DNA from 2 places in the Micromonospora sp. NPDC005305 genome. Region 2 is predicted to be linked to the other one. Evidence: riboswitches for the same ligand, from Rfam matches in the RefSeq annotation. Region 2 holds a riboswitch; the other holds the start of a gene.

Region 1 (14,877 bases), on a different contig from region 2:
TGTCCAGCGTGCCGATCGCGGTGCCGGAGTTGCTGGAGCGGACGTACGCGGCCATCAGCTGGAGCTCGGCGGAGGACGCGGCCGGATTGGCGGCCGGCACGTTCTTCTTCAGGAGGTCACCCGCCTCGTCCGGGTGGGCCAGCGCGTATTCCAGGCCCTTGAGCAGCGCCCCGGTGAAGCGCTTGACCATCTCCGGCTTCTCCTTGGCGATCTTGCTGGAGGTGATCAGCACGTTGCCGTAGAGGTCCTGCATCACGTTGCTGTACGGCAGCACGACCGGCTTCTTCTTGGCCACGGCCTCGACGGTGGGCTGGCCGACCACGAACTGGCCGATGCCGTCGACCGCGCCGGAGCCGAGCATGCCGATCAGGCCCTGCGCCTCACCGTTGACCCAGGTCACCTTGCTGCCGTCGATGCCGGCCAGCCGCGCGTACGTCGGGAAGAGGTTGCGCACCACGGAGGTGGGCGTGTCGGCGAGCTTCTTGCCCTCGAGGTCCTTCGGGGTGGCGATCTTCTTGCCCTCGACCGAGACGATGGCAGCCATGGTGCGCTGCTGGATCGCCGCCACGGCGACGAAGTCCTTGGCCTGGCCGTTGCCGAGCTGGAGGATGCCGCCGGTCAGGTCGATCGGGCCGAAGTCGGCCTGCCCGCCGGTGATGGTCTGGATGACCGAGCCGGTGCCCTGCCCGGGCTTGATGTCGACGTCGAAGCCGGCCTCCTTGAAGAAGCCCTTCTCCTTCGCCACCCAGGCATAGGAGTCACGGCCGAAGTTGCCGAACGAGGTGAGGTAGGTCACCTTCTCCAGCGCCGCGCCGTTTCCGGCCTTGGCGTCCTCCGACTTGTCCGAGTCGCTGCTGCAACCGCCGACGAGGGCGAGGGCGGTGGCCAGCGCTGCGGCGGCGACCGTACGGGTCAGCCTTCTCATCAGTGCACCATGTCCTTTCCGACCAGGGCACGTTCGCCCGGTCGGGTCGTGGGTCCGACGGTGTCGGCACGAGGGGGAAGCCGACGGGACCGTCGTGAGGGGACTCTTCGCGCGCAACAGCGTACGAGAAGGCTGATGACGTCAGGCGGGCGTACGGGTTGCGGAACGGAAACGAAGTTGCCTGACGGAAAGGAGACTGACGTCCATCCTGGAGGGTGCTATAGGGACTCCCGCCCGCTACGCTAGCCCGGCTCGCGATCGCGACTGTGGAAGGGAGCCGGCGGGAGATGATCCGACTGTCCGGGGTGTCCCGCACCTTCGACGGCCGCTCGGGGCGGGTCGAGGCGCTGCGCGGCATCGACCTCGACGTCGCCGAGGGCGAGTTCGTGGCCGTCCTCGGCCGCTCCGGATGCGGCAAGTCCACCCTGCTCCGCATGGTCGCCGGCCTGCTCCCGGTCACCGAGGGCGAGATCACCGTGGCCGGCACGCCGATCACGAAGCCCCGCCGGGACATCGCCATGCTGTTCCAGCGGCCCGCGCTGCTGCCCTGGCGCACCGTGCTCGACAACGTCCTGCTGCCGGTGGAGATCTTCGGCTGGCGCCGGGCCAAGCACCGCGACCGGGCCCGCGAGCTGCTGGAGATGGCCGGCCTGGGCGGCTTCGAGAAGCGCCTCCCGCACGAGCTCTCCGGCGGCATGCAGCAGCGGGTCGCCCTCTGCCGGTCGCTGATCGGCGAGCCGCGGGTGATGCTCATGGACGAACCCTTCTCGGCGCTCGACGCGCTCACCCGCGAGGAGCTCTCCGGCGAACTCCAGCGGGTGCACATGGAGACGAAGGCGACAATCGTCTTCGTCACCCACTCGATCGACGAGGCGGTGCTGCTCGCCGACCGGGTCGTCGTGCTCAGCCCGCGCCCCGGCCGGATCCGCGAGGTGGTCGAGGTGGCCGTGCCCCGGCCCCGCACCCTGGGCCGCCACGCGCACCTGGCCGAGGTGGCCCGGATCAGCGCCGAACTGCATGAACTGCTCATGGAGCGCGATGCCACCGACGGTGTCGTCGCGGGAGGACACTGACCATGCGGGTGTCCGTCTTCACCGAGCCGCACCGCGGGGCGAGCTACGACGACCAGCTCCGGTTCGCCCGGCTGGTCGAGGAGACCGGCTTCGAGGGCTTCTTCCGGGCCGACCACTACCGCGCCATGGGGGACGAGCCCGGGCTGCCCGGCCCCACCGACGCCTGGCTGACGCTCGCCGCGCTGGCCCGGGAGACCTCCCGGATCCGGCTCGGCACCCTGGTCACCTCGGCCACCTTCCGGCTGCCCGGGCCGCTGGCCGTGATGGTCGCCCAGGTCGACCAGATGAGCGGCGGCCGGGTCGAGCTGGGCATCGGCGCCGGCTGGTACGAGCGCGAGCACAGCGCCTACGGCATCCCGTTCCCGGCCGTCACCGAGCGGTTCGACCGGCTGGCCGAGCAGCTGGAGGTCGTCACCGGGCTGTGGCGCACCCCGCCCGGCGGGACCTACAGCTTCACCGGGGACCACTACCGGCTGGTCGACGCGCCCGCCCTGCCCAAGCCGGTGCAACAGCCCGGCCCGCCGGTGATCGTCGGCGGCCGGGGCCCGAAGCGCACCCCGGAACTCGCCGCCCGGTACGCCGACGAGTTCAACATGCCGTTCAAGACCGTCGCCGAGACGGCCGCCGCGTACGAGCGGGTCCGCGAGGCGTGCGACCGGACCGGCCGCGCCGCGTCGGGACGGGCGCCGCTCGTGCTCTCCGCCGGGATCGTGGTGGCCGTCGGGCGTACCGACGCGGAGGCCCAGCGCCGGGCCGCGCCGCTGCACGTCAAGAGCGCGCTCCCGCCGGAGGATCCGGTGGTCGGCTCCCCCGCCCAGCTCGTCGACCGGCTCGGCGAGTTCGCCGCCATCGGGGCCACCCGGGTGCACCTCCGGCTGATCGACTTCGACGACCTCGACCACGTGGAGCTCATCGCCGCCGAGGTGCTCCCCCAACTGGACGGACCAGGATGACCGACCTCTCCGCCGACCTCGAACTCGGCCCGGTGGGCCAGGAGGTCGTCTTCGAGAACGACCGGGTACGCGTCTGGCACATCCGCCTCGAGCCGGGCGAGCGGCAGCCGCTGCACCGGCACGACCACCCCTACCTGGTGGTGGCGATCCAGGGCGCCAAGAACGTGGTGCAGACGATCGACGGCACCACCATCGACGCCGACGAGCCGACCGGCGGGGTGGTCTACCGCGACCCCGGCGCCGTGCACATGCTGACCAACGTCGGCGACACCACGTACCTGGCCCGGCTGGTCGAGCTGAAGTAGCCACGCCGACGCCATCTCGCCGCGCCGCGGGTGGCAAGGTGGCGATCGGGTGCACCGGGCCGTAACGTGCCCGACATGGCCTTTCGGACGTGGGGCAGGTTGCTGCTCACGGCGCTCGGCGTGAGCGTGCTGGCCGGGGCCGGCCAGCTGGGCATCGCGTACGGCTTCGGCGTCGTACGCCTCGACGGCGCGTTCGTGGACGACTCGGTGAACCGGTGGCCCGCCCAGCTCGCCTGGGTCGGCTGGTTCGCCGCGGTCGCCACGGTCGCCGGGGCCGTCCTCACCGAACGCCTCGCCCGCCGGGACGCCTCCCCGGCCGGCACCACCGAGCTGCTCTCCATCGCCGGCGTCAGCGGGCTGGGCGCGATCGTGGTCGCCCCGCTCTGCATGCAGCCGGCCCGCGCCGCCGAGCTGGGCGGCACCGTCGACCCGGTGTGGGCGGCCGGCATCTGCGCCGTCCTCGGGGCGGTGGTCGGGGCGGGCACGGCGATCGCCGTGCTGCTCAAGCCGCCGTTCGGGTGGAGCATCGCGCTCAGCGCCGCGGCCGTCTGGCTGCTCGCCCTGGTCTCCGTCGCGCCGTCGGTCGCGTCGACCGGCACGCTGCCCACCGTACGCCTCGGCGTCCTCGAACCGTCCTGGCTGGATCCGGCCGCGGCCGAGCGCCTGGCCATGCTGCTGCTGCCCACCCTGGCCCTGCTGGCCGGCGCGGCGGTCGGCGCGCTGGCCCGCCGGGCCGGCCACCTGCCGCTGGTCGGCGGCGCGGCCGGCGCCGCCGGCCCGGTCCTGCTCGCCTTCGCCTACCTGACCGCCGGCCCCGGCACCGCGGCCGACCGCTACCAGCTCGCGCCCTACTACGGCGCGCTCATCGCTGTCGTCGCCGGAGCGCTCGGCTCCACCGCCACCACGGTGCTGCCCCGGCCGGTGACCACGGCCGGCGAGCCCGACGCGATCGAACCGACCGACATCCTCCAGGCCCTGCCGCCGTCGCCGGCCACCCCCGACCCGGCCGGCCCGGCTCCCGCCGCCCCGGTGGCCCTGCGCCCCGCCGGGGCACCCAGCCCCGCCCACTGGGACTGGCCGGAAGCCGGGGGGCTCACCCCGGCGCCCGTGCCGGCCGGGCTGACCAGCCGGCCCCCCGGTCGCCCGGGCCCCGAGCGTCCGGCGGACCGGGACGCGCCGACCCCGGTGCACGGGCCGGGCCTCGCCGGCGAGCGCGAGGCGACCCGGCCGGATCCGGTCCGGCGCCGGTTCGACGCGGCACCCTTCTCCGCCGCCGCGGGTGGGACGACCGATCCGACCCCGGACGCGCACGATGCGGACCGGCCGGCCCCCGAGCCGGGCTCCACGGCGCGGCCCGGCCCGATCGACGGGACCACGGCGCGGCCCGGCAGGACGGACCGGACCACGGCGCGGCCCGGCACGACGGACGGGACCAGTGGGCGGCACCTGGCCCCGGAACTGGACCCGGACGGCCCGCCCGCGACGGCCGACGTGGCGCCGGGCGTGGCCCACGAGGTGACTCCGGACGGCCAGCGGTTCGACGCGCCGGCGGCGGCCTTCTCCCCTGAGCAGGGTTCGGACTTCCCGCGTCCGGGCCGGCCGTCCGAGGACACCAGCCTCGGTCAGCTGCCCGGGTCGCCTCCCCCGGGCCGGCGGACCTCGGCCATCGACGTGCTCGCCGCCGGCCGCCCGACCCCGCCGGCCGACCCGGAGCCGGTCACGTCCGCCCCGGCGACAGCGCACGCGGAGGTCCCGAGGGCGACCGGCCGGACCAAGGCACCGTCCGTCTCGCCGGACGCGGTCACGCGGCCCACGCCGACGACCGAGCCGGCGGCACCGCACGCCGAGGCCACGAGGGCCACCGGTCGGGCGCCGGCTCCGCCCGTCGCGCCGCGCCCGGCGCCGGACCGGCCGGAAGCGGCGGCCCCGGCGGCTGCGGCGGAACGCGAGGTGGCCGGCCCCGGCTCCCCGGAGCCGGCGACCGAGGCGGCTCCGACGCGGGCGACGCGATCCCGGCGGGCCCGGGCCGCCTCGACGCCCTCGCCCCGACCGACGGACGACGCCCCGTCGTCGGCTCGCTTGGCGGACGAGCCCACGCAGGCGGGCGTTCCCGGCGCCGAGGCAGCGGCCGAGGCCGGCGAGTCCACCGCGGCCGCACCGGCTCCGGCCGGCCGCGCGAAGCGCACCCGCAAACCGCGGACGACCCGGGCCGTCCCGGATCAGGCACCCGAGCCGGCCACCGCCACATCGGACCGCACCACCGAGCCGACCGCGACCACAGCGGACACCACGGCCGAGCCCGCCGCCACCGGACCCGACGGCACGTCCGTGCGGGCCCGAAGCAGGCGGGACGACACCACCGTCCAGCCGGGCGCGAACACGCCGGACATCGCCTCCGAGCCGACCGGAAGCATCTCGGCCACGTCGAAGGCGGCCACCGCGCGCACCCCGTCGACCGGTGCCGAGCCGGCCGGCGAGGCGCGGGCCACGAACGAGCCGCAAACCCGGGCCACGAACGAGCCGGATACCCGAGCCACGAACCTGCCGGAGACCCGAGCCACGGACCAGCCGCAAACCCGAGCTGCGAACGTGCCGCAGACCCGAGCCACGAACGAGCCGGAAACCCGGGCCACGGACCTGCCGGAAGCGCCGGCGTCGGCCGAGGCGGACGCGAGCAGCGGCAGCACGCCGGCGGCCGGCGAGCGGCGGAACTTCTTCTTCGACCCGGAGCCGGCCCCGGTCGACCTGCCCGAGCCCTCGGCGTCACCCCGGCCGCGGATCCCGATCTTCGAGGACGTGACCCCGGGCAACGTCCGGCCGGCCTGGCCGATCGCCCCCGCCGCGAACTGGCCGGTCACGCCGCGCGGCGGCAGCGAGCCGGCCGCAGCGGACGGCCCGGCCGCAGGGCCGGATGCCGGCCCCGAGGGCACCGCGGCCGCAGGGCGGGATGCCGGCCCCGAGGGCACCGCGGCCGCCGGACCGGCCCGGCCCGAGCCGGCGCCGCGCCCCCGGCACCGCGCCCTGCCCGACCTGGGCCGGAGCACCGGCTGGGAGGCCCTCGCCAACGCCCGCCCCGCCGGCCCGGCCGCCCCGCCGCCCACCGGCCGGACCCCGGACACCGCCGCCCCCACCGGCCCGGTCCCGGAGAACACCGACACCACCGACCAGGGCCCCGAGACGACGGCTTCCGTCGGCCGGGCTCCGGAGACCAGCGGTCCCGTCCCGCAGACCACCGGCGGAACCGCCGAGGGCGCCGATGGCGCCGAGGCCGCCGGCCCTGTCCTTCCAGCCTGGGACGCTCCGCCCCCGCAGGCGGCCGGCAGCGCGCCCGGCGGCCGGCACGCCGACGTGTCCGGGCCCGAAGCGAGCCCCGAGGCGGCCGGCGGGAAGTCGAAGGCCCGGCGCAGCCTGTTCCGGCGCAACCGGGGCAAGGGCGGCGAGCCGGGCGAGGTCGACCGTGACGGCGAGCCGCTCGCCGCGCAGGACGAGGAGTACGTCGACTGGGTCGCCGGCCTCGCCTCCGACGACAACGCGGACGACGCTCGCTCCCTGCGTACCGGCCGGCACCACCGCGACTGAGCCCGCGGGCCGGGCCGACCAGCGGCCCGGCCCCGGCGGCGCTCAGGCGAGCGGCAGGTAGACCCGCGAGCCGCCGGCCACGAACTCCTCGGACTTGTCCTTCATGCCGCGCGCCGCGTAGTCCTTCAGCTCCTGCGTGATCTTCATGGAGCAGAACTTCGGCCCGCACATCGAGCAGAAGTGCGCGGTCTTCGCCGGCTCCGCCGGGAGCGTGGCGTCGTGGTACGACCGGGCAGTCTCCGGGTCCAGCGCGAGGTTGAACTGGTCCTCCCAGCGGAACTCGAACCGGGCCTTGGAGAGCGCGTCGTCCCACGCCTGCGCCCCGGGGTGCCCCTTGGCCAGGTCGGCCGCGTGCGCCGCGATCTTGTACGCGATCACGCCCGCCTTCACGTCGTCCCGGTCGGGCAGCCCGAGGTGTTCCTTCGGGGTGACGTAGCAGAGCATGGCGGTGCCGAACATGCCGATCATCGCGGCGCCGATGGCCGAGGTGATGTGGTCGTACGCGGGGGCGATGTCGGTGGTCAGCGGGCCGAGCGTGTAGAACGGGGCCTCGTGGCACCACTCCTGCTGGAGGTCCACGTTCTCCTTGATCTTGTGCATGGGCACGTGGCCGGGGCCCTCGATCATCACCTGCACGTCGTACGCCCAGGCGACCTTCGTCAGCTCGCCCAGGGTGCGCAGCTCGGCGAACTGCGCCTCGTCGTTGGCGTCCGCGATCGAGCCGGGCCGCAGCCCGTCGCCGAGGGAGAACGTCACGTCGTAGCGCGCGAGCAGCGCGCACAGCTCGTCGAAGTGGGTGTAGAGGAAGTTCTCCTCGTGGTGCGCCAGGCACCAGGCGGCCATGATGGAGCCGCCGCGGGAGACGATCCCGGTCACCCGGTCCACCGCCAGCGGCACGTACGGGAGCAGCACCCCGGCGTGCACGGTCATGTAGTCGACGCCCTGCTCGGCCTGCTCGACCACCGTCTCGCGGAACACCTCCCAGCTCAGCTTCACCGGGTCGCCGCCGACCTTCTCCAGCGCCTGGTAGATCGGGACGGTGCCGATGGGCACCGGCGAGTTCCGCACGATCGCCTCGCGGGTCTCGTGGATCCGCTTCCCGGTGGACAGGTCCATCACGGTGTCCGCGCCCCACCGGGTGGCCCAGGTGAGCTTCTCCACCTCCTCGGCGACCGAGGAGGTCACGGCCGAGGTGCCGATGTTGGCGTTGACTTTGACCAGGAACGCCTTGCCGATGATCGCCGGTTCGCACTCCGGATGGTTGACGTTGAGCGGCAGCACGGCCCGCCCGGCTGCGATCTCGTCCCGGACGAACTCCGGCGCGACGCCCTCCCGGATCGCCACGAACTCCATCTCCGGCGTGACGATCCCGGCCCGGGCGTACGCGAGCTGCGTGGGCCGGCGACCGTCCACGCCGGCCAGCGGGGTGCCGGCGCCGCGCACCGGGGCGACGTCCCCGCGGGCGGCGATCCACGGTCCGCGCAGCGGCGGCAGCCCCACTTCCGGCTCGGATCCGGGGCCGGAGGTGTCGTAGAGCCGGACCGGCGCGTTGTCCCCGGTCAGCGCCACCTCGGCGAACGGCACCCGGATGTCCGGGCGTGACCCCTCGACCCAGACCTTGCGACGTGCGTGCATGACAGCCTCCCTGTCGCTCATGCGGACCAGCCGAAGTGGTCCAGCGGGCCGCGTCCCGCGCCCAGCTCCCAGTGCCGCGCGCCGGTCAGCGCGCGGGTCACGTACTCCTTGGCGGTGGCCACCGCGACCGGCACCGGATCGCCCGCCGCCAGCCGGACGGCGATCGCCGCCGAGAACGAGCAGCCGGTGCCGTGGTGGTGCCGGGTCGGCACCCGGGGCGCGCGCAGCAGCGTGGTCGAGCCGCCGCCGGCCAGCACGTCGACCGAGTCGCCGGCCGCGTCGACGTCGCCGCCGGTCACCACCACGTGCGCCGGGCCGGCGGCCGCGAGCGCCTCGGCCGCCGCGACCATCTCCTCGACCGTGGTCACCGGGCGTCCGGTGAGTGCGGCGGCCTCCGCGCAGTTCGGCGTCGCCACCTCGGCGTACGGGAGCAGCCGCTCGACGGCCGACACGACGCCGAGCCGGTGCCCGCTGGTGGCGACCAGCACCGGGTCGACGACCAGGTGGGGAAGGCGGCCGGCCTTCGCCGCCTCGGCCACCGCGTCGGCGACCGCGGGCGTGCCGAGCATGCCGGTCTTCACGGCGCGTACGTCGAAGTCGTCGAGCACGCTGTCGAGCTGGTCGCGCACGGTCTGTGGGGGCAGGGGCAGCACGGCGTCCACGCCCCGGGTGTTCTGCGCGGTGACCGCGGTGATCACGCTGGTGCCGTAGGCGCCGAGGGCCGCGAAGACCTTGAGGTCGGCCTGGATGCCGGCGCCGCCCCCGGAGTCTGATCCGGCGATCGTGAGTGTGGTCCTCGGGGTCATCTGACTTCCTTTGTTGCGGTGGGGGCTGGTCGGGCCGCCCCGTGACCGGCCCGACCAGCGAATTCGTGGGCCGCCGTGAGCGTGGCGGCGATCTCGGTGGGGTCGTCGGCGCGCATCAGGGCGCCGAGGACGGCCACCCCGGCGGCGCCGGCCGCGACGCACTCCCGGACCTGGTCCGCGGTTTCGATGCCGCCCAGGGCGAGGATCGGCACGGTGCTGATCGCGATCAGCTCGCGGAGCCCGGCCGGGTGCAGGGGTGGGCCGTAGCCGGGCTTGGTTCTCGTCGGGAAGACCGGCGACAGGGTCGCGTAGTCCTCCGTGGTGAGTCGGGCCAGCTCGGTGGCGTCGTGGCAGGAGCGCCCGACCAGTCCGGCGGCCGGCGGCGGGTACGGGCCGGCGGCCGGCAGGTGGACGGCGTCGCCGCCGAGCGGGTCGGGTCCGGCCACGACCAGGGTGCCGCCGGCCTCGCCGAGAATGGCGCGCAGCTCGGCGGCCAGGGCGGCGCGCTCGGCCCGGGACAGGTCCTTCTCGCGAAGCACGACCCAGCGCACTCCCCCGGCCACGGCCGCCTCGACGACTCCGGTCAGCGGTCGCCGCGCCTGCCACCGTTCGGTGAGCAGCACGACGCCGGACGGCACGGCGTCACCCGAGATCTTGGAAGAGTCCGGCCCCCCGAGGGGCCGTTTCCCACCAAGATCTACAGCAGCGCCCGTCACAGGTCGGGCCTTCCCTCGTCCGGAGTGGAGGCGAGCGCGTGGAAGCGGCGGGCGATCCGGCCCGCCCCGTACGCCAGCCGCCCCGCCTCGACGGCGTGCCGCATGGCGGTGGCCATCGCGACCGGGTCGGCGGCCCGGGTGACCGCGCTGGCCAGCAGCACGGCGTCGCAGCCCAGCTCCATGGCGAGCGCGGCGTCGGAGGCGGTGCCGATCCCCGCGTCGAGGATCACCGGCACGTCCACACCCTGCCGGATCAGCCGGATGTGGTGGGGGTTGCTCACCCCCAGCCCGGAGCCGATCGGCGCGCCGGCCGGCATCACGGCCGCGCAGCCCACGTCGGCCAGCCGCCGGGCCAGGATCGGGTCGTCCGAGGTGTACGGCAACACCGTGAACCCGTCGGCCACCAGCTCCTCGGCGGCGCGCAGCAGCTCCACCCCGTCGGGCAGCAGCGTGCGCTCGTCGCCGATCACCTCCAGCTTCACCCAGTCGGTGTCGAACGCCTCCCGGGCCAGCTGCGCCACCTTCACGGCCTCGGACGCCGTGTAGCAGCCGGCCGTGTTCGGCAGCAGCCGTACCCCGCACCGGTCCAGCAGGTCGAGCAGGCCGCCGGCGGCGGCCCGTGCGGTGTCCACCCGGCGCAGCGCCAGGGTGACCAGTTCGGTGCCGGAGGCGCGGATGGCCTGCTCGAGCACGTGCAGGTTGGCCGCGCCGCCGGTGCCGAGGATGAGCCGGGAGCCGAAGCCGACCCCGCCGATCTCGAAGGACATCCGGCTCACCCGCCCTGGGCGGCGCTGAGCACCTCGACCCGGTCGCCGTCGCGCAGCACGGTCGCCGGCCAGCCGCCGCGCGGCACCACCTCGCCGTTCACCGCGACCGCGAGGCCGCGCTCCTGGACGGTGACCGCGCGGACCACGTCGGCGACGGTCGAGCCGCCGGGCAGGTCCCGTCCCGCGCCGTTGACGATCAGTTCCACCTGGGCTCCTTCCCGAACCGGTCCGGGGTGAAGGGGGCGAGCAGCGGATCCGGCTCGCCCGTGACGATCAGCTCGGTGACCAGGTCGGCGGTGACCGGGGTGAGCACGATGCCGTGCCGGTGGTGCCCGGTGGCGACGACCACGCCGGGCCGGCCCGGCAGCGGCCCGATGATCGGCGCGTTGTCCGGCGTGCCGGGGCGCAGTCCGGCGGTCGCCTCCACCAGGTCGTACTCGGCCAGCTCCGGCACCAGGTCGACGGCGGCGCGGAGCAGCCGGAGCACCGCCCCGGCGGTCACCTCGGTGTCGGCGCGCTCCTCGACGGTCGCCCCGACCACGACCTCGCCGCTGTCCCGGGGCACCAGATAGACCGACTCGCCGTCGGCGTACCCCCGGATCACGTGCCGGAAGTCCGGCGCGCCGCGACCGGGTGCGCGGAGCCGGAGCACCTGGCCCTTGACCGGCCGGACCGGCAGCCCGGTCAGCGCGGCCGCGCCGCAGCCGGCCGCGACCACGGTCACCCCGGCGTCCACGTCGGACAGCGCGCCGACCCGGGCCGGGCGCAGCACCGCGCCGGCCCGCCCGGCCGCCGCGCGCAGCGCGGGGACCAGCCGGCGCGGGTCGACCTGGTGGTCGCCGGGGGCGACCGCGCCGCCGCGCACCCGCGGGGCCAGCGCCGGCTCGCGGTCGCGCAGCTCCGAGGGGCGCAGCGGCGTGATCGGCAGTCCCAACCCCTGCTGGTACGACCAGAGCCGCCGCGCCTCGGCCAGGTCGTCGGCGGTGAGCCCGACCACCAGGGTGCCGTCGGCCCGGTACCCGACGTCGGCGCCGGACGCCTCGGCCAGGTCGGCGGCGAAGCGGGGCCAGCGGGCGGCGGACTCGGCCAGCAGGGCGGTCAGCTCGTGCTCGCCGAAGTACGCCTCGGCGACCGGGGAGAGCATCCCGGCGGCGACGTGCGAGGCCCCGGAGCCGGGAGCGGGATCGTGGACGGTCACGCGCAGCCCGCGGGACGCGCACCGCCACGCGATCGCCAGCCCGACCGGTCCCGCCCCCACGATGGCGACGTCCGGTCGGGTCAGCACGTCAGGGCCGCAATCAGCTCGGCGGTCGTGCGGCCGGGATCGGGGCTGGCCGACAGCGCGCCGACGACCGCCACCCCGTACGCGCCCGCGACCCGCAGCGCCGGCACCGACGCGGCGGTCACCCCGCCGATCGCGATCACCGGCACGTCCACGGCGCCGGCCACCGCGCGCAGCCCGGCCGGGCCGATCGGATCGGGCAGGCCGGACTTGGTGGTGGTGGCGTGGCACGGGCCCACGCCCAGGTAGCTGGCCCCGGCGGCGACCGCCGCCGTGGCGCCGCCCGGCTCCCGCGCGGTCGCGCCGAGCACGGCGCCTTCGCCGAGCACCCGCCGGGCGGCCGCCACCGGCAGGTCCTCCGCGCCGACGTGGCCACCGGCGGCGCCCACCGCCAGCGCCACGTGCAGCCGGTCGTTGACCAGGCACGTCGCCCCGTACGGCCGGCACAGCCCCACCACCCGGCTGGCCAGCTCGTACGCCTCCCGGTCGGTGGCGTCGTCCTCGACTCGAACCTGAATGACCAGCTCGTCGCGGGCCACCGGCAGGGCGGCGCGCAGCACGGCGAGGGGGTCCCGCCCCGGCCGGGTGTCGGTGATCAGATGCAGTCGTCCCAGGGACGGCACGGCAACTCTCCTCCCTGCGCCGGCATTACCCGGATCAGGTTCGACGGTCGGGGGCTTCCAGCCCCCCTCTCAGCCCGGTGGCACCAGGCTCCCGTGGGTCACTTGCGGGCCTACCGTACGACGTGCGCGCGGATCCGCCAAGGGGCGGGTGGGGAATTTCCCACCGACCGTCCGAGGTGGAGCACGGGGACAGCGGGTGATCTCCCGATCACGTCATGCTGTCCGGATGCCCTCGTCCGCCCACGTCCCCCGCCGGCTGTCCTTCCTGCCGTTCCGGGGCAGCGCCGCGGTCGCCGAAGGACTCCTGACCTGGGCGATGCTCCAGGGTCCGGCCTGGCGCCGCCTCCTGCCCGATGTGTACGTGCACCGCGACGGCCACCGGCCGGACGACCATCGCCTGTGGTGCGACGCCGTGGCGCTGCGACTGCCGCCGGGCGCGGCGATCGCGGGATCAAGTGCGGCCTTCCTCTGGGGCGCCGACCTGCTCGCCCGGGACGCGCCGGTCACGGTGCTGCTGCCCCGGGCCGCCCGGATGCGGCCGCATCCCCGCGTCCGCCAGGTCCGTTCCGTGCTGCCGGGCACCGACCGGACCCGCTTCGCCGGGCTGCCGGTCACCACGGCGCTGCGCACCGCCTTCGACCTCGGGCGGCAGGGTCCGCGCGTCGACGCGCTGGTCGCCGTCGAGGCGTTGCTGCACCGCCGGGTCGTCAAGCTGCCCGCCTTGTGCGCCTACGCGGCGGCGCGCCCCGGCTGGCCCGGCGCGACGCTGCTGCGGGAGGTGCTGGCGCTGGCGGAGCCGCTGAGCGAGTCCCCGATGGAGACGCGCCTCCGGCTGCTCCTCCTCGACGCCGGCCTCGGCCCGCTGACTGCCCAGCACGACGTACGCGACGCCACCGGGCGTTTCGTGGCCCGGGTCGACCTGGCCTGGCCCGCGCTCCGCGTCGCCGTCGAGTACGACGGCGACCACCACCGGGAACGGGCCCACTTCCGCCAGGACGTGGCCCGCCTGAACGCCCTCCGCGCCGCCGGCTGGCTGGTCCTCCGCTTCACCGCCGACGACGTCCTCCGCCACCCCCGCGCCACCATCGCCCTGGTCCGCCAGGCCCTCCAGGAGCGCACCACCCGCTGACCCCGTCCGTCAGTGGAACGCCATGTAGGTCAAACCCGCCCGGTGACCTCCATAGCGTTCCACTCACGCTGCGCGCTCGCGCGCCCCCCGCCCAAGGGCGCGCCGGGGCTGGACAGCGCGCTGCCCCGGCGGCCGGGCAGGCGTGCCGGGGCAGCGGACGGGAGCGGTCAGAGGATGGCGTCGAGGGTGTCCAGGTCCTCGTCGGTGGGCTGCCAGGTGCCCGCCTCGGCGTTGGCGCGTACCTGCTCGGGCGTGGTGGCGCCGGCGATCACCGAGGTCACCGCGGGCCGGGCGGCGAGCCCGCCGATGGCCACCTGGAGCATGCTGATTCCGCGCTCGATCGCGTACGCCTCGATGGCCTCGATGGTGTCCCAGTCGGCGGCGGCGAAACGCTCGGCGTACCGGCCGCCGCCGGAGAGCCGGCTGCCGGCGGGCGGGGCCTCGTCCCGCTTGTACTTGCCGGTGAGCAGGCCGTTGGCCAGCGGGAAGAACGGCAGCATGCCGAGGCCGAACCGCTCGCACGCCGGGATTACCTCGGCCTCGACGGACCGTTCCACCAGCGAGTAGTGGTTCTGCGCGGAGATGAAGCGCGTTCGGCCCTGGGAGGAGGCGGTCCAGTCGGCGTCGGCGATCTGCCAGCCGGCGAAGTTCGAGTTGCCGAGGTAGCGCACCTTGCCGGCGGTGACCAGGTCGTCCAGCGCGGCGAGGGTCTCGTCGATCGGGGTGCCCGGGTCGGGCTCGTGCATCTGGTAGAGGTCGATGTGGTCGGTGTCGAGGCGGCGCAGGGACGCCTCGACCGCCCGGGCGATGTACCGGCGGGCGCCCCGGGCGCCGTGGTCCGGCCCGTTCAGACCGTGCATGTCCATGCCGAACTTGGTGGCGACCACCACGTCGTCCCGGCGGCCCTTGAGCGCCTGCCCGAGCAGTTCCTCGGAGCTGCCCTGCGGCTCACCGTAGATGTCGGCGGTGTCGAAGAAGTTGATCCCGGCGTCGAGCGCGGCGTCCACGACCGCACGGGTGCCGTCGAGGTCGAGCTTGCGGCCGAAGTTGTTGCAGCCGATGCCGACGACGGACACCACGAGTC
Region 2 (14,877 bases):
CCGCCGAGCGCCCGGCGGTACGCCCCGACCGACTCCCACTCGGTGAGCAGGCACCAGTGGGCGGGGTCGTCGAGCGCCCGGAGCAGGTCGCCGCGCAGGTAGCCCGGGCGGGCGGCGAGCGCGGTGAGCGCGGCGTGCGCCTGCCGGGTGAAGTCGTCCGCCTCGTCGGCGTCCACCACGAACCGGTTGGTGACCAGCACCGGGTTCCTCCTCGTAGAGTCTGTGGCATGCAGCGTACGCAGACTCCCGTGCTGTCCCGGTTGGCCCGGCTCAACCCGACGACGGTGTTCCTGGCCGCGCTGGTCCTGGTGCTGGTCGGGCTCTTCGCGCCCGGGGTGGCGGGCGGGGTGGTGCTGCTGGCGCTGGCCGCGGGGCTGGTGTGGCTGATGACCGTCACCTGGGCGGTGCAGTCGGCGGCGACCCGGGTGCTGCGGCTGCTGATGCTGACCCTGCTGATCGCGATCGCCCTGGCGAAGCTGCTCTGAGCGTTGACCTGCGCAGACATGCAATCATGCGTTTTTGACAATCAATTTCGTTATCGCGGACAGTAGTGACATGACCGTCCGCTCAGCTCGCCGCTCGCTCGCCGCCGCCACCGCCGCCCTGCTCACCATGGGCGGTCTCGCCGCCTGCTCGGGCGGCGGCGGTGGGAGTGACCCGGAGCGGGTGGACGTGGTGGCCGCCTTCTACCCCCTCCAGTTCCTCGCCGAGAAGATCGGCGGCGACGCCGTCACGGTCACCGGCCTGGCCAAGCCCGGCGCCGAGCCCCACGACCTGGAACTCAACCCCCGGCAGGTGGGCCAGGTGGCCGACGCCGAGCTGATCGTCTACCTCTCCGGCTTCCAGCCGGCCGTCGACGAGGCGGTCGAGCAGAACGGCGGCGACCGGGCGTTCGACGTGGCGGGCGTGCAGCCGCTGCTCGATGCCGCCGCGGGCGGCCACGAGCACGAGGGTGAGTCCGGCCACGAGGAGGAGTCCGGCGGGAAGGACCCCCACCTCTGGCTGGACCCGACCCGGCTGGCCACCGTCGGTGACCGGCTCGCCGAGCGGCTCGGCAGGGCCGACCCGGACCGGGCCGCCGACTTCACCGCCCGGGCGGCGGCGCTGCGCGCCGAGCTGGCCGCGCTCGACGCCGACTACACCCGGGGGCTGGCCACCTGCCAGCGCCGGGAGATCGTGGCCGGCCACACCGCGTTCGGCTACCTGGCCGCCCGCTACCGGCTCGAACAGGTCGCCATCACCGGCCTCAGTCCCGACGCCGAGCCCTCCCCGCAGCGCCTCGCCGAGGTGGCGGAGGAGGCCCGGGAGCACGGTGCCACCACCATCTTCTTCGAGACGCTGGTCAGCCCGAAGGTCGCCGAGACCGTGGCCCGGGAGGTCGGGGCGAAGACCGCCGTGCTCGACCCGGTCGAGGGCCGGCCCGCCGACGGCGACTACCTCTCGGCGATGCGTACCAACCTCCAGACCCTGCGGACCGCCTTGGACTGCTCATGACCGCACCCGTGATCCAGGTCGCACACGCCGCCGTCGGCTACGACGGCCGGGCGGTGCTGCGCGACGTCTCCCTGACCGTCACCGCCGGCGAGGTGGTCGCCGTGCTCGGCGCCAACGGCTCCGGCAAGTCGACCCTGATCCGCGCCGTGCTCGGCCTGGTGCCGCTGGACGCCGGGTCGGTCACCCTCTTCGGCACGCCGCAGCGCCGCTTCCGGCAGTGGCACCGCATCGGGTACGTCCCGCAGCGGCTCGGCGCGGGCAGCGGCGTGCCCGCCACCGTCGGCGAGGTGGTGGCGTCCGGGCGGCTGGCCCGCCGGGGTGTGCTCCGCCCGTCGGGGCGGGCCGACCGGGAGGCGGTCGCCGCGGCGCTGCGCGCGGTCGGGCTCGCCGACCGGGCCGGCGACCCGGTCGCCACGCTCTCCGGCGGCCAGCAGCAGCGCACCCTGATCGCCCGGGCCCTGGCCGGCCGGCCGGAGCTGCTGGTGCTCGACGAGCCGACCGCCGGGGTGGACGCGGCCAGCCAGGAGGCGTTCGCCGGCGCGCTCCGCGACTTCCGCGACGGCGGCGGCACCGTGCTGCTGGTCGCCCACGAGCTGGGCCCGCTGCGCCCGCTGATCGGCCGGGCCGTCGTCGTCCACCAGGGCGGCATCTGCCACGACGGCGCGGTGCCGGAACCGGCCGGGCACCACGCCGAGCCGGGTCACGACCACGTGCACCCGCACTGCGACGAGGAGCCCGCCGGGCTGTGGAGCATGTGATGGACCTCTTCCAGTACGACTTCATGCTGCGCGCCCTGGTCGGCGCGCTGGTCATCGGGCTGGCCGCCCCGGCGCTCGGCATCTACCTGGTGCAGCGCCGGCTGGCGCTGATCGGCGACGGCATCGGCCACGTGGCGCTCACCGGCGTCGGCGCGGGGCTGCTGCTCAACCGCTCCCCCGTGCTGGTCGCGGTCATCGCGGCCACGCTCGGCGCGATCGTGATCGAGCTGGTCCGCTCGCGCGGGCGCACCTCCGGTGACCTGGCCCTGGCGCTGCTGTTCTACGGCGGCATCGCCGGCGGCGTGATGCTGGTCGGGCTCTCCGACGCCGGCAGCGGCAAGCTCAACGCGTACCTCTTCGGGTCGCTGACCACGACGTCGCCGGCCGACCTGGTCACCATCCTGGTGCTCGGCGTGGCGATCCTGGTGACCATGCTGGCGCTGCGCCCGGCGCTCTTCGCGGTCTGCCACGACGAGGAGTACGCGCGGGTCTCCGGCCTGCCCGTGCGGGCGTTGAACCTGCTCCTCGCGGTCGGCACCGCGGTGACCGTGACCATCGCCATGCGGGCGGTCGGGGTGCTGCTGATCAGCGCGCTCATGGTGGTGCCGGTGGCCGCCGCGCAGCAGGTGACCCGGGGCTTCCGGGCCACCATGGCGGCGGCCATGGCGCTGGGGCTGTTCGCGGCCGGGGCCGGCGTCTGGGTGGCCGCCACCGCGGACACCGCGCCCGGCGCGTCGGTGGTGCTGCTGGCCATCGGCTCGTTCCTCGTGGTGGCGCTGCTCGCGGCCGGCTGGCGGGCGCTGCGCCGGCGGACCCGCCCGGTCGCCGTGCCGGTGGTCGAGCCGCCGGAACACGAGGTGGCGCTGCGGTGAGGCCGTCCGGGCCGGCGCTTTCGGCATTGGTTACCGTTACGGGGTGACGGTCACGAACGGGTACGACGCCTTCGAGGGCGCAGGTGACCTGCTGCGCGCGCTGTCGGCGCCGATCCGGCTGGCGATCGTGAGCGAACTGGCCGAGGGCGAGCGCTGCGTACACGAGCTGGTGGAGAAGCTCGGCGCCCCGCAGCCGCTGGTCTCCCAGCACCTGCGGGTGCTGCGCGGCGCCGGCGTGGTGCGCGGCTCGCGGCGCGGCCGGGAGATCGCGTACGCGCTGGTGGACGAGCACGTCGCACACATCGTGGCGGACGCCGTCAGCCACGCCGGGGAGGGGCCGTCGTGACCGAGGGGGCACTGCGCAACACCCGCCAGCGGAGCGCGGTGAGCGCCCTGCTGGCCGAGGTCGACGGCTTCCACAGCGCCCAGGACCTGCACGCCATGCTGCGCCAGCGCGGCGAACGGGTCGGGCTGACCACCGTCTACCGGACCCTGCAGGGGCTGGCCGACGCGGGCGAGATCGACGTGATGCGCCCGCCCGGCGGCGAGCACCTCTACCGCCGGTGCAGCGAGGGCCATCACCACCACCTGGTCTGCCGGGCCTGCGGCCGGACCGTGGAGGTGGCCGGCCCCGCCGTGGAGAGCTGGGCCGAGCGCGTCGCCGCCGAGCACGGGTACGCCCAGGTCAGCCACACCGTGGAGATCTTCGGCACCTGCCCGGCCTGCGCCGGCTGACAAAACCGACCCGTGCCCGCGCGGCCGGGCCGTGGCACGCTGTCCGGCGTGAAGATCTACGCCGACCGTTTTCCGACCGCCCTCCGTCAGCTCCTCACCGATCTGCTCGTGGTCGTCTGGGTGTACGCGGCGATCCGCTTCGCGCTCTGGCTGCACGACCTCGTCGAGAAGCTCGCCGTACCCGGACAGAAGCTGGAGGGGGCCGGCGGCGGGCTCGCCGACAACCTGGCCGACGCCGGCGGCAAGGTCGGCCGGGTGCCCCTGGTCGGCGACGAGCTGACCGGCCCGTTCACCAAGGCCGCCGAGGCCGCCCGGGCCGTCGCCGAGGCCGGCCGCGACCAGCAGGAACTGGTCGGCCAGCTGGCCCTCGCGCTGACCGTCGCGGTGCTGGTCTTCCCGCTCGGGCTGGTGCTGTTCGGCTGGCTGCCGCTGCGGGTGCGCTGGATGCGCCGGGCCGGCGCCGCGAAGGCGCTGGCCGCCGCCCCGGCCGGGCGGGACCTGCTGGCGCTGCGCGCGCTCGCCGGGCAGCCCCTCGCGAAGTTGCACCGGATCGCGCCGGACGTGGCCGAGGCGTGGCGCCGCGGCGACGACGAGACGGTCGACGCGCTCGCCGCGCTGGAGTTGCGCGGACTCGGGCTGCGCACCGGCCGGTAAGGTGTGCCGGTGCTGTACTTCCTGATCGTCGTCGCGGTCCTGCTGCTGATCTACGCGGGCGTCCTGGTGAGCTTCGTCCGCAAGGGCCGCCGGATCCCGCCGGCCGCGTACCTGGTGCTGGCCGGCCTCAACGGCCTCATCCTGGCCGGCGTGATCGCCTGGGCGGTCGCCCGCTGACGGCGGTTAGGAGGGGCCCCCTGCTATACCGGAGGCGTTAACAGGGGGCCCTTCCTTTCAGGCGGGCGGGATGCGGCGGCGCACGTCCTGCGCCGTGGACGGGCCGGGCTCCCAGCGGGCCACCCAGGGCTGGTCGGCGGGCGGGGTGACCACACCCTCCTCGATCGAGGCGTAGCGGCCCGCGATGATCCGCTTCGCGGCGGCCACGTCCACCGAGTCGGTGTTCGACCACAGCCCGGTGAACAGCTCGTCGACGCGCAGCCGGGCCTGCCGGCAGAACAGGTCGGCCAGCTCGACGTTCTCCGGGTGCTCGGCGCGCTCGGCGACCGCCCGGACGCAGACCGCCGACATGGCGAACAGCTCCGCGCCGATGTCCACCACCCGGCCGAGGAACGCCTGCTTGCGCTCCATCTTCCCCTGCCAGCGGGACATCGCGTAGAAGGTGGACCGGGCCAGCTTGCGGGAGGCCCGCTCGACGTGCCGCAGGTGCCCGGCGAGCGGGCCGAACTCGTGGTACGCCCCGGGCGTCTGGCCCTTGCCGACGGCCAGGGTGGGCAGCCACTTGGCGTAGAAGACGCCGGCCCGCGCGCCGGCCTTCGCCTTGCGGCCGAGCCCCGCGTCCGGGTCGATGATGTCGCCGGCCACCGAGAGGTGCGCGTCGACCGCCTCGCGGGCGATCAGCAGGTGCATGATCTCGGTGGAGCCCTCGAAGATCCGGTTGATCCGCAGGTCACGCAGGAGCTGCTCGACCGCGGCCGGCCGCTCGCCCCGGGCGGCCAGCGAGTCGGCCGTCTCGTAGCCGCGCCCGCCGCGGATCTGGATCAGCTCGTCGGCGATCTTCCAGGCCATCTCGCTGGCGTACAGCTTCACGAGCGCGGCCTCGATGCGGATGTCGTTGCGGTCGTCGTCGGCGAGCAGGCAGCAGAGGTCGAGCATGGACTCCATGCCGTACGTGGTGGCGGCGATGAAGGCGAGCTTCTTGGCGACCGCCTCGTGCTCGCCGACCGGCCGGCCCCACTGGACCCGGTCGGCGGCCCACTCCCGGGCCACGTTCAACGCCCACTTGCCGGCCCCCACGCACATGGCCGGCAGCGAGAGCCGGCCGGTGTTCAACGTCGTCAGCGCGATCTTCAGGCCCTTGCCCTCGCCGCCGATCACGTTCTCCTTCGGCACGAAGACGTCGTGGAACCGGGTGAGGCTGTTCTCCAGGCCGCGCAGCCCGATGAACTCGTTGCGCCGCTCGACGGTGATGCCCTCGCTGTCACCCTCCACCACGAAGGCGGTGATGCCGCCGCGCCGTCCCTCCCCCGCCGGCACCCGGGCCATGACCACCAGCAGGGTGGCGACCGTGCCGTTGGTGGCCCACAGCTTCACCCCGTTGAGCCGGTAGCCGGCGCCGTCCTCGGTCGGCTCGGCCGTGGTGGCCAGGCGGGCCGGGTCCGAGCCGACGTCCGGCTCGGTGAGCAGGAAGGCGGACACCTCGCCGCCGGCCAGCCGGGGCAGGAAGCGCTCCTTCTGCTCGGGGGTGCCGAACATCTTCAGCGGCTGCGGCACACCGATCGACTGGTGCGCGGAGAGCAGCGCGCCGATCGACGGGTTCACCGAGCCGGCCCGCATCAACGCCCGGCAGTAATGCAGGTTGCTCAGCCCGAGGCCGCCGTGCTTGCGGTCGATCTTCATGCCGAAGGCGCCGAGCCGGGCCAGCCCCTGGAACACCTCGTCGGGGATGCGCGCGTCCCGCTCGATGGCCGCGCCGTCCACCTCGGAGTCCAGGTACGCCCCGAACGCGGCCAGGAACTCCTCGGCCCGCGCCGCCTCCGCCGGATCGGTGCGGGGCCAGGGGTTGATCAGGTCGAGCTGGAAGCGGCCGAGGAACAGTTCCTTGCCGAAGCTGGGCCGGTCCCACGCCGACTCCCGGGCCGCCTCGGCGACCTGCCGGGCCTCCTTCTCGGAGACCTGACCGGCCTCGGTGGGCAGCGGCCCGGCCCCGCCCGCCGCGGCCGCCGCCGAGCCGGCCGGCGGCTGCGGAGGGTCGTCGATGGGCGCCACCCGCCCGGTCGGGCCGCCGTGTCCGGCGGGGTCGGGTCGGCTGTTCTGTGTCGTGGTCACGGCTGCCTCCTGGAGACCTCGGTCCGGCTGCGTCGACGTGCGACGAGAACGACGCTACCCCCGGGTGTTACCCAGGGGTAGCGTCGCGCGCACGTCCGATTTGGCAGGTCCGGGCGGTCAGTCGCCGGCCAGCGACCGCGGGTCGTCGTCCTCGTCGTCGATGTCCTCGTCACCCCAGCTGCGCCGGGCGAACGGCAGGATCACCCAGAACGTCAGGAACCAGAGCCCGGTGCCCGCGCTGAGCAGGAACGCGATCGGGCGGTCCAGCACGAAGTCGGTGATCAGCAGGACCGCGCTGACCATCGAGATCAGCATGAAGCCGAGGCCGCCGCTGGCCATCCGGTGCGCGAAGCGGACCAGCTCCGGCTTGCGGCCCTGGCGGAACAGCGCCCGGTGGAAGGCGACCGGCGAAATGATCATCGCGGTGGCCGCGGCGGCGGCCAGCAGCGCCACGATGTAGACGTCCCGCTGGAACTCGGAGGTTCGGGTGAAACCGTTGCTGAACGGCAGGGTCAGCAGGAAGGCGAACAGGATCTGCACCCCGGTCTGCGCCACCCGCAGCTCCTGGAGCAGGTCGGCGAAGTTGCGCTGCCAGCGCTGCTTCTCGGTTTCCTTGGACACCCGCTACCTCCAGGGAAGACGGTACTGCCGGTGGAGGGTCTCCACCGGCAGCACAGCCTGTGCCCCGTCCCGCCGAGCGTGAAACCGGTTCAGGACCCACGGCGGATACGGCCCGCGTACCGGGCTTCCAGCTCGGCGTTGTGCTCGTCGCCGCCGGTGATGTTGGCGGACAGGTAGACCGGGGGCCGCACCCCCGCCGCGAGCAGCCGGGCGACCACCTCGGCGACGATCTGCTGGGCCAGCAGCGCGGCGGTGATCGAGGAGACCGCGCCGACCGCGCCGCCGCCGGGCAGCGGCAGGGTGGCGTCGCCGTACGGGGCGCCGTTGTCCAGCACCACGTCGGCGAAGTCGGCGAGCTTGCGCCCGGACGGGTGGCGGGAGGTCATCCGGGCCGAGTGCTGGACCGAGGTGATCGCCACCAGCCCGTGCCCGCGCTCCTTCACGATGGCGGCGAACTCGACCATCGCGCCGTTCACGCCGGAGTTCGAGGCGAGCACGAACACGTCCTGCGGCCGGACCGGGGCCAGCTCGTAGAGGCGGTGCGCCACGGCGGGCTCGCGTTCCAGCTTCGGGCCCAGCACGTCGGCCGGCTCGCCGCCGTGCAGCACCAGGTCACGCAGGGCGATCCGGTTGGTGGGGACCAGCCCGCCGGCCCGGCCGGCGATCTCCATGGCGAGGGCCTCCGAGTGGCCGGTGCCGAACGCGTGCACCACCCCGTCGGCGCGCAGCGACGCGGCGATCAGATCCGCCGCCCGGGCCACGTTCTCCCGCTGGTCGGCGGCGACCCGGCCGATCGTCTCGGTCACCACCGCCAGGTACGCCTCAGCAGCCACCGTCATGCTTCCTCCGTCCCTCGGGGTCGGGCCAGCCACTCCACCGCGAAGTCGACCGCCGCCCGCTGCCTCATCAACCGGCCCGTCCCGTCACCGACCGGCCCGAGCCGCACCGCGCCCGTGGTCTCCAGGTCGGCGCCGAGTCGGGCGAAACACTCCTCGTCCAGGCGTACGTCGTCCCACCACACCCACTCCCGGCCGCCGTCGGCGGTCAGCACGGCCGCGCCGCAGCGCTGCCGGGGCGGCGCCGGCTGCCGGTATTCCGCCAGGTGCAGGGAGGTGTTGCTGCCGTGGTCCACGCCGAGCAGCAGCACGTCGGCGTCGAGGTCGTAGAGGCGGGCCAGCGGGGAGCCCTCGCCCAGCATGTCGGCCCGCTCGTGCTCGGCGACGATCCGCGCGGCGGCCGGCCCGAGCGCGGCGAACGAGACGTGCGGGTGGTCGCTGCGCAGCGCCCCCGGCCAGGTGCGGACCAGTTCGGCCAGCGCGCCCATGAAGCGGCTCGGGGTCACCGCCGGGTCGAAGCCCGGCATCCCGTCGCGGATCACCGGCCACCAGTCCGCCGGCACCGGCGGGTTGCTCCACTCCGCCGGGTCGCTGTTCTCCGGCGTGTGGGTGGGCACCACCACCGTGCCGGCCGGGCCGAGCACGTCGCGCAGGGCGAGCAGCACCGCCTCCGGGCCGCCGCAGAGGAAGCCCAGCGGGCGCAGGGAGGCGTGCACCAGCACGGTCCCGCCGGTGCGTACGCCGAGGTCGCGGAGCTGGGCGGCGAGCGACGCACGGGTGTGCGGCCGGGCCCGGGCGGGGCTCGGGGTCATCGGCCGACGCGGGCGAGGACCGCCGCGGCCAGCGGGCCGGGCGCCTCGTCCGGGATCCAGTGGGTGACGCCGGGCAGCACCACGAAGCGGTAGTCGCCGGTGACGTGGGCGGCGCACGCGTCGGCGGCGGTGCGCCCGATCGCCACGTCCCCGTCGCTCCAGACGAACGTGGTCGGCGCGGCCACCGGCCCGACGGCCTTCATGTCCGCCCCGGTCATGGCCCGGTACCAGTTCAACGCCGCGGTCAGCGCGCCGGGCTCGCGCATCGGGTCGGCGTAGCGGGCCACCCGGTCGGCGTCGCCCACCCCGCCGAGCATCCGGCGCAGGGCCGCCGCGCGGAACGCCAGCAGCACCTTCTCCGCCTTGCCCGGCTTGCGGAACAGGGCGATGTAGGAGGAGCGGGCCTTCTGCCGCGGGTCGGTGGCGAGCGCGTGCCCCATGGCCGCCGGGTGCGGCACCGACACCGCGGTCAGCGTGCGCACCCGCTCCGGGTGCGCCGCCGCCAGACCCCACGCCACGATCGCGCCCCAGTCGTGGCCGACCAGGTGGGCGGCGGTCACCCCCAGCGCGTCGAGCACGGCGGCCGCGTCGGCCACCAGCTCCGGGATCCGGTACGCCCCGACCTCCGCCGGCCGGGCGCCGGGCGAGTAGCCGCGCTGGTCGAGCGCGTACGTGCGCAGCCCGGCGGCGTGCAGCGCGGGGGTCACCTCGTCCCACTCGCCGGCGTGCTGCGGGAAGCCGTGCAGCAGCAGGACGGGCTCACCGCCCTCGGGACCGCCGGTGCGTACCTCGAACGTCAGTCCTCGCGCCTCGACCCGCATGATCGCCACCCTAACGGGCGATCGCCCTGCTGGGCTGTGCGGCGGGGTCGGTGCTAGCGTCTGCGACGAGACAACTTCACATCCGACAGGGGAGCGCACAGCGCTGAGAGTGCGGGCCGGTGCCCGCAGACCCTCGAACCTGATCTGGGTAATGCCAGCGCAGGGAGTTCGGTCGACCTCCAGCCGCGCCGCCGTCCGGTGACCACCGGGCGCGGCGTGCGTCTTCTCCTGGTTCGCCTCACAGAACTGGGAGCAACCATGGACAGCACCAACCGGTGGCGCACCATCGACATCGTCGTGGCCTCCGTGCTCGCGGTGGCGTTCGGCATCATCTTCTGGGCCTGGGGCCTGCTCTGGAACGGGCCGGCGGACGCCGTCCCGCTGCCCGGTCGCGCGGTCCTGTACGGCGTCTGGCTGGTGCCGGCCGTGCTGGGCGCCCTCGTCGTCCGGAAGCCGGCCGCGGCGCTCTTCACCCTCACCCTGGCCGCGCTGGTCTCTGTGGCGCTGGGCACGAGCTGGGGCTGGACGATCGTCGTGCAGGGCCCGCTGGAGGCGGCCGCCGCCGAGCTGGCTTTCGCGCTCTTCGCGTACCGCAGCTACCGGCTGCCCGTGGCGCTGCTCGCCGCGACGCTGGCCGGTCTCGCGGCGGCGATCTACGACGTCTTCGTCTGGTACCCGGGCACCACGTGGGGCAGCTTCCGCCTGCCCTACATCCTGCTGACCGCCGCCAGCTCGCTGGTGGTGGCCGGACTGGGCAGCGTCGCCCTCACCCGGGCCCTGGCCAACACGGGTGTCCTCGACCGCTTCCCCGCCGGCCGCGAACGCGCCGCCGTCTGACCGCCCCCGCCGACCGCGTTGATCAAGGAGTTTGCCTCGGCCGAGACGGTTTTCCAGACGCGAACTCCTTGATCAACCAAGCTGGGGCCGGAGGGGCCGGAGGGAGGTGGCGCGGTGGGAGCCGTGAGCCTGCGGGGGTTCGGGTGGCGGCACGCCGGGCGGAAGGGCTGGGCCGTGCGCGGGGTGGACCTGCGCGTCGAGGTTGGCGAGCGGGTGTTGCTGCTCGGGGCTTCCGGGGCCGGTAAGAGCACGCTGCTGGCGGCGCTGGCCGGGTTGCTGCCGGAGGACTCCGGCGAGCAGGAGGGCACCGTCGAGATCGACGGACTCGACCCGCGCAAGGCCCGGGAACGCGTCGGCGTCGTCTTCCAGGACCCGGAGAGCCAACTGGTGATGGCCCGCTGCGGCGACGACGTGGCGTTCGGGTTGGAGAACCGGGGGGTGCCCGCCGACGAGATCTGGCCCCGGGTGGACGAGGCGCTGCGCCGGGTCGGCTTTCCCTACCACCGGGACCGGCCCACGGCCGCGCTGTCCGGCGGCGAACAGCAGCGGCTCGCCCTGGCCGGGGCGCTCGCCCTGCGGCCGGGACTGCTGCTGCTCGACGAGCCCACCGCCAATCTCGACCCGGCCGGCGCCATTCTCGTCCGGCAGGCCGTCGCGGACGCCGTCGACGCCGACACCACCCTGATCCTGGTCGAGCACCGGGTCGCCGAGGCGCTGCCGCTGGTCGACCGGGTGGTCGTGCTGGAGCCCGGCGGCGGCGTGCGGGCCGACGGGCGCCCCGACGCGGTCTTCGCCGCGCACGGCGACGCGCTGGCCGACGCCGGGGTCTGGGTGCCCGGCCACACCGTGCCGCCCTGGCACGCCAGCACGCCGCCCGGCGAGGTGTTGCTCACCGCCGACCGGCTCGGCCTGCCGCCCCGGCTGGCCCCCACCGACCTTCGGGTACGCGCCGGCGAAGCGCTCGCCGTCCTCGGCCCCAACGGCGCCGGCAAGTCCACCCTGGCCCTGCTGCTCGGCGGGCTGCTCCGCTCCGGCACCGGTACGGTCGCGGCCACCCCGGCCCTGGCCGGCCGGGACGCGGGCACTCCCCCGCACCGCTGGCGGGCGCCCGCCCTGGCCCGGCGGATCGGCTCGGTCTTCCAGGACCCGGAGCACCAGTTCGTCACCGGCACCGTCCGGGACGAGCTGGCCCTCGGACCCCGCCGCACCGGCCAGCCCGAGCCCGCCGTGACGGCGACGGTGGACGCCCTGCTGGCGCGGCTGCGCCTGGACCGGCTGGCCGGGGCCAACCCGTACACCCTCTCCGGCGGCGAGGCCCGGCGGCTAAGCGTGGCGACCGCCCTGGCCACCGCGCCCCGCCTGCTGATCTGCGACGAGCCCACCTTCGGCCAGGACCGGCGGACCTGGCGGGAGCTCATCGACCTCTTCGCCGAGCTGCGCGACGCCGGCCACGGCGTCGTCGCGGTCACCCACGATCCCGACTTCGTGGCCGCGCTCGCAGACCGGACCATCACCCTGGAGCGCCGATGAAGGCCGCCGCACCCCGGACCCGGCCAGACCGGACCATCACCCTGGAGCGCCGGACGCCCGGAGGCCGGCCGTGATCGGCGTCGAACCCGTCGCGGCGGCGGGCGCGCCGCTGGCCCGGCGCAACCCGGTGGCGAAGCTGGCCGCCGCGTTGCTCTTCTCGGTCGTCCTGATCGCCACCCTGGACCCGGTCGCCCCGGCGATCGCCATCGCGGTCGAGTTGGCCGTGCTGCCGCTGTTCGGCATCCGCTACCGGGTGCTGGCCCGGCGGGCCTGGCCGCTGCTGGCCGGCGCCGGCGGCATCCTGGTCACCCTGGTGCTCTTCGCCGCCGACCGGTCCGGCCCGGTGCTGCTCACGGCCGGCCCACTGCTGGTCACCCAGGGAGTGCTGGTCACCGCGCTGGGCCTGGTGCTGCGCATGCTCGCGGTGGCGCTGCCGGGGATCATCGTGTTCGCCACCACCGACGCGACCGACCTGGCCGACGCGCTGATCCAGAACGCGAAGGCGCCCGCCCGGTTCGCCATCGGGGCGCTGGCCGCGTTCCGGCTGGTGCCGCTGCTGGAGGAGGAGTGGCGGATGATCAGCATGGCGCGCCGGGCCCGGGGCGTGGACGCCGGCCGCAACCCGGTGGCCAAGCTGCGGCTGTTCGGGTCGACGGCGTTCGCGCTGCTGGTCGGGGCGATCCGGCGGGGCACCCGGCTGGCCGTCGCCATGGATGCCCGGGGCTTCGACGCCGGCACCCCGCGTACGGTCGCCCGGCGGCAGCGCTTCACCCGGGCCGACACGCTGCTGGTCGTCGCCGCCGGGGCGCTTGGCGCGGCGGCAGTGACGGTCAGCGTCCTGCTGGGCACCTTCCGCCCGCTGATCGGCTGAGCCCCGCTACCGGCGCGGGTGGGCCACCCCGCTCCGGTACGCCAGCACCACCGCCTGCACCCGGTCCCGTACCCCGAGCTTGGCGAAGATGCGGTTCACGTGCGTCTTCACGGTCGCCTCGCCGACGAAGAGCCGATCGGCGATCTCCCGGTTGGACAGGCCGAGGGCCATCATCCGCAGCACCTCGGTCTCGCGCGCGGTCAGGTCGGCGAGGCTCGGGTGGGCGACCACCGACGCGGTCGCGGTGTAGTGGTCGATCAGACGGCGGGTGATCGACGGGGAGAGCAGGGCGTCGCCCCGGGCCGCGGTCCGCACCGCCTCGGCCAGTTCCCGGGGCGGAGTGGTCTTGAGCATGAACCCGGAGGCGCCGGCGCGCAGCGCCCGGTAGACGTACTCGTCGAGGTCGAAGGTGGTCAGCATGATGATCCGGATGTCGCTCCGCGCCGCCAGGATCCGCTCGGTGGCGGCGATCCCGTCCACCGGCGCCATGTGGATGTCCATCAGGACCACGTCGGGCGCGAAGCGGGTCGCCAACTGCACGGCCTCCTCGCCGTCGGCCGCGTCGGCGACCACCTGGAGGTCCGGCTGGGCGGTGAGGATCATGCGGAGCCCGCCCCGCACCAGCGCCTCGTCGTCGGCGATGAGGACCCGGGTCATCCGGTGGTCCCTGCCGTGGCCAGCGCGCCGGCTGACGCCTCGGCGTCGAAGGGCAGCGTGACGCGTACCTCGAAGCCGCCCCGCGGGCGGGGACCGGCGCTCACGGTGCCGCCGAACAGCTCCACCCGCTCCCGGATGCCGGTCAGGCCGTGGCCGGTGCCGGCGTGCCGCCGGACCGGGCCGGCACCGTCGTCCGTCACGTGCAGCCGGAGGGCGTCGCCGGCCACCTCGATCGAGACGCCGACGGTCGCGCCCGGCGCGTGCCGGGCGGCGTTGGTCAGCGCCTCCTGGAGGATCCGGTAACCGCTGACGTCCGCGGCGGCCGGGATCGCGTCGAGGTCACCCGTGACGGTCACGTCGACCCGCCCGCCGGCCAGGGGCACCCCGGCGGTCAGCGCGTCGATCCGCCGCAACGACGGCAGTCCGTCCGGGGCCGCCTCCGCGCCGCGGAGGATCACCAGCAGCCGGCGCAGCTCGGTGACCACCTCGCGCCCGACCTCCTGCACCGCGTCGAGGGACGCGCGGGCCTGACCCGCGTCCGAGTCGAGCACCGCCTGCGCCGCGGCGGCCTGCAGCACCATCACCGAGACCCCGTGCGACACGATGTCGTGCAGTTCGCGGGCCACCCGCAGCCGTTCGTCCGTCCGGGCGGCGGCCTCCCGCTCGGCGGCCAGCGCCACCAGCCGGGCCGCCTGCGCCCGCCGCATCCGCACGGCGTATCCGGGGCCGAGCACGGCGAGCCCCACGAACAGGATGAAGACCCAGTCGGAGTCGCCGGCCATGGCGTTCTCGATGCCGAGCGGGAGGAGATAGCCGGCCGCGGCGACCGGGACAGCGGCCCGGCCACCCATCGCGACACAGGCGAAGGTGGCCGCCACCAGCGCCAGCAGCGGCACGACCGGCCACTCCGGCAGGACCGGCGTGAAGCTCTGCGCGGTGAAACAGGCCCCGGCGACCACGGCGGCCGTCCGGGGGTACGACGTGCAGCCGGCCACCGCGAGGCCGTAGCCGACCAGCAGCACGGTGAGGACGACGAGCCAGCCGGTGGAGAGCGCGGCGAGGTCCGGCCCCTCTCCCTCGACGTAGCCGGCCA

Evidence for each region. A riboswitch is a leader RNA that binds a small molecule or an ion and turns the genes downstream of it on or off. The one in region 2 is predicted to bind thiamine pyrophosphate.
Region 1: another riboswitch for thiamine pyrophosphate. It lies ahead of ABZS80_RS31070 (thiamine phosphate synthase); the one in region 2 lies ahead of ABZS80_RS26995 (ECF transporter S component).

Annotation. Positions count from the first base shown of each region.
Region 1 covers NZ_JBEXGL010000033.1:5,400-20,276, forward strand. Annotated here, with positions in the region: gene ABZS80_RS31015 (ABC transporter substrate-binding protein) at 1-925, opposite strand, end outside; gene ABZS80_RS31020 (ABC transporter ATP-binding protein) at 1,213-1,998, shown strand; gene ABZS80_RS31025 (LLM class F420-dependent oxidoreductase) at 2,001-2,951, shown strand; gene ABZS80_RS31030 (cupin) at 2,948-3,256, shown strand; gene ABZS80_RS31035 (hypothetical protein) at 3,332-6,835, shown strand; gene thiC (phosphomethylpyrimidine synthase ThiC) at 6,878-8,470, opposite strand; gene thiD (bifunctional hydroxymethylpyrimidine kinase/phosphomethylpyrimidine kinase) at 8,488-9,276, opposite strand; gene ABZS80_RS31050 (thiamine phosphate synthase) at 9,273-9,929, opposite strand; gene ABZS80_RS31055 (thiazole synthase) at 9,989-10,768, opposite strand; gene thiS (sulfur carrier protein ThiS) at 10,765-10,965, opposite strand; gene thiO (glycine oxidase ThiO) at 10,956-12,044, opposite strand; gene ABZS80_RS31070 (thiamine phosphate synthase) at 12,038-12,664, opposite strand; TPP riboswitch at 12,659-12,768, opposite strand; gene ABZS80_RS31075 (DUF559 domain-containing protein) at 12,891-13,793, shown strand; gene ABZS80_RS31080 (aldo/keto reductase) at 13,961-14,877, opposite strand, start outside.
Region 2 covers NZ_JBEXGL010000021.1:84,371-99,247, reverse strand. Annotated here, with positions in the region: gene ABZS80_RS27065 (antibiotic biosynthesis monooxygenase family protein) at 1-200, opposite strand, end outside; gene ABZS80_RS27060 (DUF6703 family protein) at 228-485, shown strand; gene ABZS80_RS27055 (metal ABC transporter substrate-binding protein) at 556-1,494, shown strand; gene ABZS80_RS27050 (metal ABC transporter ATP-binding protein) at 1,491-2,252, shown strand; gene ABZS80_RS27045 (metal ABC transporter permease) at 2,252-3,124, shown strand; gene ABZS80_RS27040 (metalloregulator ArsR/SmtB family transcription factor) at 3,168-3,470, shown strand; gene ABZS80_RS27035 (Fur family transcriptional regulator) at 3,467-3,859, shown strand; gene ABZS80_RS27030 (hypothetical protein) at 3,908-4,513, shown strand; gene ABZS80_RS27025 (hypothetical protein) at 4,523-4,690, shown strand; gene ABZS80_RS27020 (acyl-CoA dehydrogenase family protein) at 4,748-6,667, opposite strand; gene ABZS80_RS27015 (DUF6328 family protein) at 6,917-7,420, opposite strand; gene ABZS80_RS27010 (SIS domain-containing protein) at 7,510-8,259, opposite strand; gene ABZS80_RS27005 (AAC(3) family N-acetyltransferase) at 8,256-9,068, opposite strand; gene ABZS80_RS27000 (alpha/beta hydrolase) at 9,065-9,889, opposite strand; TPP riboswitch at 9,967-10,073, shown strand; gene ABZS80_RS26995 (ECF transporter S component) at 10,148-10,726, shown strand; gene ABZS80_RS26990 (ABC transporter ATP-binding protein) at 10,841-12,256, shown strand; gene ABZS80_RS26985 (energy-coupling factor transporter transmembrane component T) at 12,327-13,127, shown strand; gene ABZS80_RS26980 (response regulator transcription factor) at 13,134-13,784, opposite strand; gene ABZS80_RS26975 (sensor histidine kinase) at 13,781-14,877, opposite strand, start outside.